2 regions of the Paenibacillus agaridevorans genome follow, and region 1 is predicted to be linked to the other one. Evidence: predicted binding sites of a transcription regulator. Region 1 holds the regulator's gene; the other holds the start of a gene.
What was found. The regulator Rex, encoded in region 1, represses fermentation and respiration genes when NADH is low (regulators of the CRP and FNR family bind a similar motif). The targets are predictions, from matches to a motif close to TTGTGAAATATTTCACAA.

Region 1 (5,211 bases):
ATCAGGAGGAGTTGAACCTCGGCAGCCGAGGCTCTGACTTTTGGTCTACGGTATCCAGCGATGCGGACTCCTGTCTTAATCGTGCTTGTCCATGGTTTAAGCGCTGTTATTACCATCGTGCCAAACATGAAGCGAACGTTGCCGACGTCTGTATTACGAATCATTCCTTGTTATTTACCGATGTGCAGGCCGATCATCGCCTGCTGCCCGCGTATTCTCATCTTATTATTGACGAGGCTCATCACGTAGAGGAAGTGGCGGGCAAACATCTGGGGATGAACGTGAATTATTTCTCACTCGTACATATTGCGACCCGGTTGTTTAAGGACAATCGAACAGGGTTATTGCCTTTACTGCGTTCCAAGCTGCAGAATGAAGGCGATGACCATGTACAAGCATGGACGGAGACGATTGATGAAATCATCCCGATCTTTCAGGAGATCAGGGAGCATTGGGACAAATTATTCGAGATGCTGTACGCAATGATGGGCGAAGGAGCTGAAGGCGCCACTGATAATGGCGCGGTTTCATCATCGGTCCTTAGACTCCATCATTCCGAGCTTCCTGCAAGCTGGGATGATGCGAGCGGCGTCGAGAATAATATTTATGTCGAGTTAGCGCGTGTTATCAAGACGATGGAAAAAATGATCAACGACATCAAGGAGCGGGTCGATGATCTCTCCGTTCAGGGAACGATTACCGATCTTAACGGTTCCATCCGGGATTTGACGCGTTTAAAAGACGAGCTTCGTATCTTTATGAAACTGGAGCAGTCCGGTTTTGTTTTCTGGATGGAAGCCAGCGCGGTATACCGCTACCGATCGCTGCATATGTACGCGGCACCCGTCGATGTTAGCGAACAGCTTCAAAAGTACTTTTTTGACGCCAAAGACAGCATCATTATGACCTCCGCGACATTAACGGTGCAGAAATCCTTCCAGTACGCAGAGGAACAGCTAGGCCTCCACGGCTATGAGACGCAAGGCAAGCTCAAAACCGTGCAGTTGCCGTCTCCTTTCCGTTACAGGGAACAGGCGCTGGTGATGGTCCCTCGCGACTTCCCGGTGGTTAAAGGCGCATATGTAAACGACGCGTATCTGGATAAGCTGGCGGCTTCGCTGGTCGATGCCGCTCTAGAGACAAAAGGGCGAATGCTGGTGCTCTTTACTTCTTATAAGATGCTGAAGCAAGTTCACGAGCTTATGAAAATAGGTCTGGCCGCGGCAGGCATCGGCTTGCTGGGACAAGGGATCGACAGCAGCAATCGAACCAAGCTGACGAGACGTTTCCTTCAACAGCCGGAATCCGTGCTTTTGGGAACGAGCAGCTTCTGGGAAGGCGTCGATATTCCAGGCGAAGCGCTTACCTGTCTTGCCATCGTGAGACTTCCGTTCCAGCCTCCTAATCATCCGCTCCAAGAAGCAAAGGCGGAGCAACTGCAGCGACAAAAGCAGAATCCGTTTATGAAGCTGTCCATCCCGCAGGCCGTCATCCGGTTCAAGCAAGGATTCGGCCGACTTGTCCGCACCTCGCAGGACAAAGGCATTGTCATCATCTACGATACGCGCGTTATCGATGCTTATTACGGCAAACATTTTCTCTATTCGCTGCCAGGTCCCAAGATCGAAACGATGTTTACGGATCAGATGGTGCCTAGAATTAGAGAATGGCTGGGAAAAGACAGCGCTGCGGCGAGCGAACCAGAAGCTACGAAGGAGGCAACAACTTGAAGCAGACCAAAATATCCGAAGCGGTCGTGCGCCGACTCCCTATCTATTTGCAGGTGCTTAACGAGCTGGACAGCCGCGAGATCCAGACGGTATCCTCGCAGGAGCTTGGGGTTAAGCTTGATCTTAACCCGGCTCAGATTCGTAAGGATCTCGCGTATTTCGGCGAATTCGGACGCAAAGGCATTGGTTATGACGTTGTCTATTTGATCGAAATCATTCGTCAAATACTCAAGGTGAACCAGACGATCAAGGTCGCGCTGGTTGGAGCCGGCAATCTGGGTCATGCCTTATGCAATTACAACAAATATTCCAAGGACAATATGAAAATAACGGCTGTGTTCGACGACCATCCTGCCAAGATCGGAACGAATATCAACAATTTGGTCGTTCAACCCATGAGCGAGCTGGTCGCAACGATTGCGGAGCAAAAAATTCGGATCGGCATCATCACTGTCCCAGCGTTCGAAGCTCAAAACGTCGTAAATCAATTCGTCTCGGCGGGGATAGAAGGCATTTTGAACTTCGCCCCAGCGATTTTGCGCGTACCGGATGAAGTGCGCATTCACAATGCCGATTTCACAAGGGAACTGCTTAGCCTCGCGTATTATTTGAACCATGAAGGAGAAGATTCGGATGAAACAGCTATGGATTAGAAATGGCTTGTTCGTGACGATGGACGACTCGACCCCGGTCATTAAAGGTCATATGGTCATCTCGAACGATGCCATTACATATATCGGCGAGCAGGAACCTGAGCCGCAAAGCTTGTCTGAAAGCGTAGAAAAGCTGGATGGCAAAGGACTGGCCTTCCTGCCCGGACTTATTAATACGCATGGTCATGCGGCGATGTCGCTCCTTCGCGGATATTCGGACGATCAAAATCTGCAGGTATGGCTGGAGCAGAAAATGTGGCCGATGGAGGGCCGTTATGTTGCGGCGGATACGAGAGCCGGCACAGCCCTGGCCATCGTCGAGATGCTTCGTACGGGAACAACGACCTTCCTCGATATGTATGATCGAATGGATGAAGTCGCGAAGGTGACGGAGCAATCCGGCATCCGCGGCGTTTTGATGCGCGGCGTTATCGGCCTATGCTCGGAAGAGGAGCAGAAAGCGAAGCTTGAGGAAGCGATTGCATTCGCTTTGGAGTGGAACGGCAGGGCAGACGGCCGAATTACAACCATGCTGTCGCCGCATGCGCCATATACTTGCCCTCCCGCATATATCGAAAAATTTGTACAAGCAGCCCATGATCATTCTTTGGCGCTTCATACGCATATGTCCGAGTCTCGTGCAGAAGTGGAGCAGAACGTTAGGGATTACGGCGTTCGGCCTGTTGAGCATCTTCATCGGCTGGGTTTCTTTTCGCGCCCTGCGTTGGTCGCCCACGCCGTTCATCTGAACGTCGAGGAGATTGCAATGCTAGCAGAGAACGGCGTCTCCGTAGCGCATAATCCAGTGAGTAATCTGAAGCTGGCCAGCGGCATTGCCAGGCTTCCGGAATTGCTTCGTGCCGGCGTCAAGGTCGGTCTCGGAACGGATAGCGCGGCCAGCAACAATAATCTGGACCTGTTCCAGGAAATTACAATGGCAGCCTTGCTGCACAAAGGCGTATCCGGAGATCCCACTGCCATACCGGCTACGGAGGCGCTTAAGCTTGGGACATCGCTCGGAGCGGCTTCCATCTGGAAGGAGAAGGAGATCGGCATGCTCAAGGCGGGGATGAAAGCTGATATGGCTGCCGTCAACATCGACCAGCCTCAGTACTTCCCGCTCACTGACATCGTCTCGCATCTTGTCTATGCGGGATCGGGCAAGGATGTTCGCCATGTGTGGGTCGGGGGCAAACAAGTCGTGAAGGATGGACAATGCACTTTGCTGGACGAAGAAAAAATTCGCAAGGAAGCGCAAGCCGCATTCGAGCGGCTGCTTAACGGCTAATGCGCGCCACGGAAAGAAAACGACGTCCGTTTATGACACCGGCCAAGTGGATCTGGCTGGTTAGCGCCGCCCTGTTGACTTTCTTGATCTGGTTAGGGCTTTATTACCGCGATATACAGCTGCCGCACTGGTCGGCAGAAGCCGAAGCGAAGCAGCGAATCGTCGCAACGGGGGAAATATCGAATGTAGAACGGCTGAACAAACATATCTGGGACGAGACCGTATGGGTAGGCTTCGGCGCAGGGGAACAGGATGATTATCATTACGTATTCCTGCGCAGCGACGAAACGACGCTTACCGTCGACGCTTCCGACGTGCTCGGCGAGGATGAGCTCAAAGCTCAGTTCCGTTCAAGCAAACCTGGGTCGAATATCGTTCGGGTACAAGCCGGATTATTCCGGGGAGCTCCGGCATGGGAGATTTATTATTCTGCAGCTTCCGATGGAGGCGTTCAATACTTCTATGATTTTTATACCTTCGACAAAGATGGTAAGCTAATCGATTCCTATCGGCTGCCTTCTTCATAAAACCATATCATAAAATTAGGCGGGACCTTCCATGGTCCCGTTTCCTGTTTTTACACCCCGAAATTAGCTGCAAAATGTGATATACTATCGTATAGACGAGTTGATAGATAAATATTATATATAAATACTATACATTGGAGGGGTTAGGAGATGAGAAAACCGCGCGTATTGCCGCTAGCGATTACCGTTGTTGTCACTGCCGTACTGTTGTTCGGAGGTTTCGCCTTGTACAAGCAGATGGTCGTCGCCGCGCCTCTTGCCGATAAACTGGAAGAGATGAACGGAGTAGCGGAAGCATCAAAGCCTGAGATTGGACAAAAAGAATTAAAGGTGAAGCTGAAATTGTCTGCAGATGCCAGCCTTCGGGAAACTTACGGCAACGCGGTGAAACAAACGGCTGGCGTCGCCGGGGGCAAGAAGGTGATGGTACAAGTGGAGAGCGATCCCAATGAACAACTTGAACAGCTCTGGTACGGCGCGATGTTCGAAATCGCGGAAGCGATGGAGACGAAGGCCTACTCCACGATTCCTGCAGCTATGGAGAAAGCCGTCGCCGGCATGGATGGCGTAACGACGGTGACGGAGATGGATGAGAACAATGTATATATTACGATCCGATCAGAGCAAGAAGGTACGGCCAAATACGTGGTGTTGCCGCGAACGCCTAATACGATGGAGGTGTGGTAATGCGCAAATACGGAATGGAGATCGGGATCGGAGTCGTCATCGTCGGCCTTGTATTCTTGCAGATGCAAGGCTATAACGTGCTTCCATTCGTCTTGATGGCTGCAATTGCCGGCGTACTCTTGTTTATGGCGCGAGGCAAAGGCAAGCTCGCTGCATTATCTGGCGGCGAAGGACGGAAGGAAGTGAAGTCGACATCATTTACCTTCGAACAGATTGGCGGACAAAACCGCGCAAAGCAGGAGCTGATAGAAGCGCTTGACTTTTTGGTCAAACGGGATCAGATCGAGAAGCTGGGTATTCGTCCGCTTAAGGGCATACTGCTGGCA
Region 2 (5,211 bases), 3.8 Mb from region 1:
TAATCTGTTTCATGTCGATCTCCCCTTGTGGGTTAGTCAAGCGACCGGATGTCGCTTGTTTGGACATATATCCTTCGTTGAGTTTAATACTAGCGAAAGCTGTTCGATCTGTACGTGATTAAAATCACAAACTTTTACACGATTCCCCGGATCTCTTGCAAAGAGGTGATACCTTCCTGTTTCATCAGCGTTTGCAGCTCATCCGCCAAAGAAGCGCCGGCCATAATGTTCATGAAATTATAAGTGCCAATTTGAACAGCGGCGGCACCAGCCATAATAAATTCCAAGATGTCGGAGGCCGAACTGATGCCGCCCATCCCTACGACCGGGATCGTAACGGCCTTCGTTACCTGATGCACCATTCGCAGCGCGATCGGCTTGATGGCCGGACCGGACAAGCCGGCATAGCCATGCCGGAATACGCTTTTCCTTGCATGGATATCGATCGCCATCGCTTGAAACGTGTTGACTAATGAAACGCCGTCGGCGCCTTCCGTCTCGCACATTTCCGCTATCCGCACCAAATCCTGCGCGTTCGGGGAAAGCTTGACCAGCAGCGGCAAACTTGTCGTCCGGCGTACGACGCTAACGACTTCACGGGCTTGTCCTGCCGTCAATCCGAATAACATCCCGCCTTCTTTCACATTCGGGCATGAGATGTTTAGCTCCAGCAAATCCGCGCTTCTTTTCCCATCCGACTTTCGCTGTTTGCAGGCTTCTTCAATCATGGCTGCGCCTTTCTCATATTCCTGGATGGAGCTGCCGCCCAAATTGATGATGATGTTCGTATCCAGCCTTGTCATTTCATCCAATTCGGAGGACAGGAAACGAGGGATTCCCGGATTTTCCAATCCGATGCTGTTCATAAGCCCGGAAGGCGTTTCGTATAGCCGTGTTCCCTTGTTGCCGCTTCTGGGTGTTGCCGTCAGCCCTTTCGTGACAACTCCGCCAAGTTTATCGAGCGGATACAGCTTCGCGACAGGCGTGGCGAAACCAAACGTTCCGGATGCCATTAAAATAGGATTGCGGAGCTTTACTCCGGCTAATTCAGAGCTCAAGCAGCTCATCGAAGTCCACCTCCTCGGCCCGAAAGACGGGTCCGACCGTGCAAGCCTTGTGATTGCCGGTTCCTACATTAATCGTACAGCCATTGCAGATGCCGATGCCGCAGGCCATCCTTTTTTCAATGGACACGTAAAGCTGGGCAGCTGTTTCTGTGGTCCGGCGCCTGAGCTCCGCCATCATCGGGAGAGGGCCGCATGCATAGATCCTGTCGAAGCTGTTCAAGTCGATCGCATCAAGTATCGTGCCACCGCTTTGGAAGGTAACATCCCCATGAAGCGCTTGATAAGAAGCAACGGCAAACGGCTCGCCGGAAAACCCAAGAAAAACTTTTGAAACCGGAAACCTCCTGGCGCTAAATAATATGGGAGCAATGCCCATGCCGCCGCCTACAAGGGCAACGCTCCCGACAGGCTCCGGAAAGCCGTTTCCGTAAGGGCCATGCAGACTCACCTTGTCGCCAGAAGATAATCGGGATAAAAGACGGGTGCCTTCGCCGTGTACGCGAAATAAAAAGGTCATTGCTGCTGGAGTAAGATCATGGATACTTATCGGTCTGGACAGCAAAGGGAATTTATCCCAGGAGCGGAGCATATAAAATTGACCGGGTTCACCATGAAAGCTGCCTTCGATTGCAAGCCGGAATACAGAAGCCGTCAGACGTTCGTTGGATAACACAGTTGCCATAAGCGTCAGCACGCCCTTTACTTGTAAATATCAAAAACGATTCCATAAAAATATCATAGTTGTCCCTATAAACCTGTGATATTGGTCATATTTGAACGCACAAATTGCTGCTACACTTTGAGCAGAGACAGTGAATTCAGCGAGGGAGGGGAACAAATGAAAACATTGGTTATCATTGCGCACCCGCAGCTTCATCAGGGATCGGGCGTGAACAAACGGCTTGCCGAGGCGCTGCAAGACGCCGGCCATGCGACCGTACATGAGCTGTATTCGGCGTATCCGAACGGAGTTATTGATGCAGCGCATGAACAAAAGTTAGTGATGGAGCATGAACGCATTATTTTGCAATTTCCGTTTTGGTGGTACAGCTCGCCGCCTTTATTAAAGCAATGGCTCGATGAGGTGCTGACCTTCGGCTGGGCGTACGGGCCAGGGGGAGACAAGCTCCGCGGCAAGGAACTGGGGCTGGCAATTACAACGGGAAGCGACGAAGAAGCTTACACGCCTGAAGGTTACAATCGCTTCACGATGGAAGAGCTGACTCGACCTTATGCAGCGACCAGCCATCTGATTGGCATGACCTTTCTTCCACTATTCGTCGTTCACGGGGCTATGCAAATCGAAGAAGAACAGCTTGAGGAAGCGGCCGAACAATATGTTCGCTATGTAAGCTCGAACGCTGCCGAAGCGGTAATGAATTAAAGAAGATCGGCTAACGGAAGGCAGCGGGCAAGCGTGCTGCGGACTGCCTTGGTATGTGAAAAAATTCACCAAGAAGATACCAGTTAAAAGATCATGTTATGTAGGAGCCCTTATAGACATCATGAGAGGGGGTTGAGGGAAAGGATGGGCTTTAAAAAGTCGGAGGAAATCGCAGAGGCGGCTATGCATGCGGGCTGCAAAAAAGCGAATATGCGAGTCTCCGAGCAAATTCCTCTTGGCTTTGCCGCAGGCGCGTTTATAGCGATAGGATATTTGCTCGCCATACGCCTGACCGCCGGATTGCCCGCCGATCTGGAATGGCTGAGTCCATTGCTAAGCGGTGCGGTGTTTCCGATCGGATTAATACTATGCCTTATTGCGGGGGGAGAGCTCTTAACCGGGAATATGATGAGTTTGTCGATGGCCTGTTTCAAAGGGCGGGCGTCGATCCGCAAGCTTGCCGGCAATTGGTTTATTATAACGATCGGCAATTTTGCAGGCGCGATATTTATTGCTTACGTATTTGGCCATCTGGGCGGAATGACGGAGCAAGCGCCGTATATGGATAAAATCATTGCGCTTACGCAATCCAAGCTTGATGAGTCGTTTATGCATGCGTTTATTTCCGGCATAGGATGCAACTGGCTTGTGTCGAGCGCGGTCTGGATGTCTTATGGCGCAAAGGACGGCGCCGGCAAAATATTGGCGATCTGGTTCCCGACGATGGCGTTTGTCGCGCTTGGCTTCCAGCATATTGTAGCGAACATGTTTTTAATTCCTGCCGCAATCTTTATTGGCGCCGCAACTTGGTTCGATTATTTCGCCAATTTCTTGCCCGTCTATTTGGGCAACTCGGTTGGAGGTGGTCTATTCGTCGCCGGAATTTATTATTTAGCTTACAGCAAAAGAAGTTCGTCCGTACATGATAAAAAATAAGGGAGAGAATCGAAATGAAAAAAATGCTCAGTTTAGCTTTGATTGCGGTCTTGACGGCAGGGTTGTTGGCCGGATGCGGAAACAACAATGAACCTGCGCCGGCTGCCACGCCTTCTCCTTCGGCTTCAGCGGATACGACAGACGCGATTACAACGGCTTCCATCGTCAACGATCCCGAAGCGTTCCTGAAGGCGATCAGCAAGGACGGCACATGGATTATCGCGGCGCTTAACGATCTTACATTCGATCAAGAGCTTGTGCTGGAAGGCGAGTTTAAAAACAAAGACGTAGTCGACCGTAAAATCGCCTTGTACACGCAAGACGAAAATCGCAAAATTACGGCATCCTTTAAGCTGACGGCTCCTAAATTAACGATCAAGAGCCCGAACGCGCGGTTGCAAGGCGGCACCTTTGTCGGCGATGTATATGTAGAAACTAACAAATTCATCCTGAAGGATGCGACGGTAGAAGGCAACGTATATTTTGCAACGGAAGAAGCGCTGAATACGTTCGACTCATCCGGCAACGGCAAAGTGACGGGCGTAACGGAAGTGAAAAAATAAATAAACAGGACCAAGAAGAGAAGGCTGAACAGGGATGCCATCCTGTTTAGCCTTTTATTTGCCCGCGTGATTCATTTCACTGTTGCAACGCCCTGTTTATGGTGTAATGAAATTATTCATTACACTTACTAAGCAGAGGGAGTGATCCAAATGCTGTCTGGCGTTATTCTTGCAGGCGGTCATCATCGGAGGATGAAAGGAGAAAATCGGGCTTTCCTCTTGTTGGAAGGCAGGACGCTGCTGGAGAGGCAAATTAGTGAAATGCGCACTTGTTGCAATGAAATTACGATTGTGGCCAATGATCCGCAGCCGTTCCTTAGAGCGGTTGACCGGGACATACGAATTATTACGGATTATTATACGGACAAAGGCGTGTTAAGCGGCATGCATGCCGGCCTGGCGCTGGCGCAGAATCAAAATGTATGGGTAGTCGGATGTCACATGCCGTTTCCGTCGGCTGATGCGGCCATGCTGTTGCAGGCTTATAAAACGGATCATGTGGATGCGGTTATTCCCTGGGTAGACAAAGGCGCATTCCCGCTGCACGGCATTTATGATCGTTCCTGCGCAGGACGAATCGGCGAGCAGTTAAATGAGGGAGACTCGTATCTATCAAGATTTTTAAATAGACTCAATTGGATCGAACTGAGCGAAACGGCCTTTCTCGCAAAGGGTGTCGGTTGTCATTTTACAAAGACGATACATTCGCCGGAGGATTATTATAGCTTGACCAACTCCTTTCTCCAGCATGAGTTCGAGTTGCTCTACGGTGGAGAAGATACAAGAAATATCGGTCTATGACGGGAGGAAAATCAAATCATGGAACAGAGTAAAGCAGGGCATACGGAGACGGGATCGGCCGTTTCGACCGTGCTGTCCGTCTTGGTCGACCGGCTGAAAGAGGAACATATCGAGTTAAAAAAAAGCATTTCCGACTTGGCGGTTAGGGCCAAGGCTGTCAAATCAGAGCAAGATTTAAGCACAGCCAGGCACGAGTTGTTTCAGCTAAGGTTACACGCCATGTCCTTCCGCGAAAAGCTGGAGCAGCATTCCGCATGGGAAGAGGAAATTTTGTTTCCTTTCTTAAGCAGCTATTTCGATCAATCCATTAAGCCTAGTCTGCTGGGTTCCATGTGGACGCTTGAGAAAGAACATGAGCTTGGAGATGACTACCTTCACTCTTTCTTGCGGACTGCAGATGAAATAAAGACCGTATCAGACAGAAAGCGGATGCATGCTGCCGCAGACGAGCTCATTCAAG

Region 2: a site for Rex is predicted at 2,505-2,522, ahead of KJW29_RS31725 (formate/nitrite transporter family protein). Genes of this name have one in related genera too.

Annotation. Positions count from the first base shown of each region.
Region 1 is NZ_CP075889.1:2,691,207-2,696,417, reverse strand. Features, by position in the region: gene dinG (ATP-dependent DNA helicase DinG) at 1-1,730, shown strand, start outside; gene KJW29_RS11185 (redox-sensing transcriptional repressor Rex) at 1,727-2,383, shown strand; gene KJW29_RS11180 (amidohydrolase) at 2,358-3,671, shown strand; gene KJW29_RS11175 (hypothetical protein) at 3,704-4,198, shown strand; gene KJW29_RS11170 (hypothetical protein) at 4,349-4,885, shown strand; gene KJW29_RS11165 (AAA family ATPase) at 4,885-5,211, shown strand, end outside.
Region 2 is NZ_CP075889.1:7,906,662-7,911,872, forward strand. Features, by position in the region: gene KJW29_RS31705 (FAD-dependent oxidoreductase) at 1-13, opposite strand, end outside; gene KJW29_RS31710 (dihydroorotate dehydrogenase) at 135-1,067, opposite strand; gene KJW29_RS31715 (iron-sulfur cluster-binding protein) at 1,048-1,749, opposite strand; gene KJW29_RS31720 (NAD(P)H-dependent oxidoreductase) at 1,906-2,451, shown strand; gene KJW29_RS31725 (formate/nitrite transporter family protein) at 2,596-3,387, shown strand; gene KJW29_RS31730 (hypothetical protein) at 3,402-3,950, shown strand; gene mobA (molybdenum cofactor guanylyltransferase) at 4,101-4,751, shown strand; gene KJW29_RS31740 (hemerythrin domain-containing protein) at 4,770-5,211, shown strand, end outside.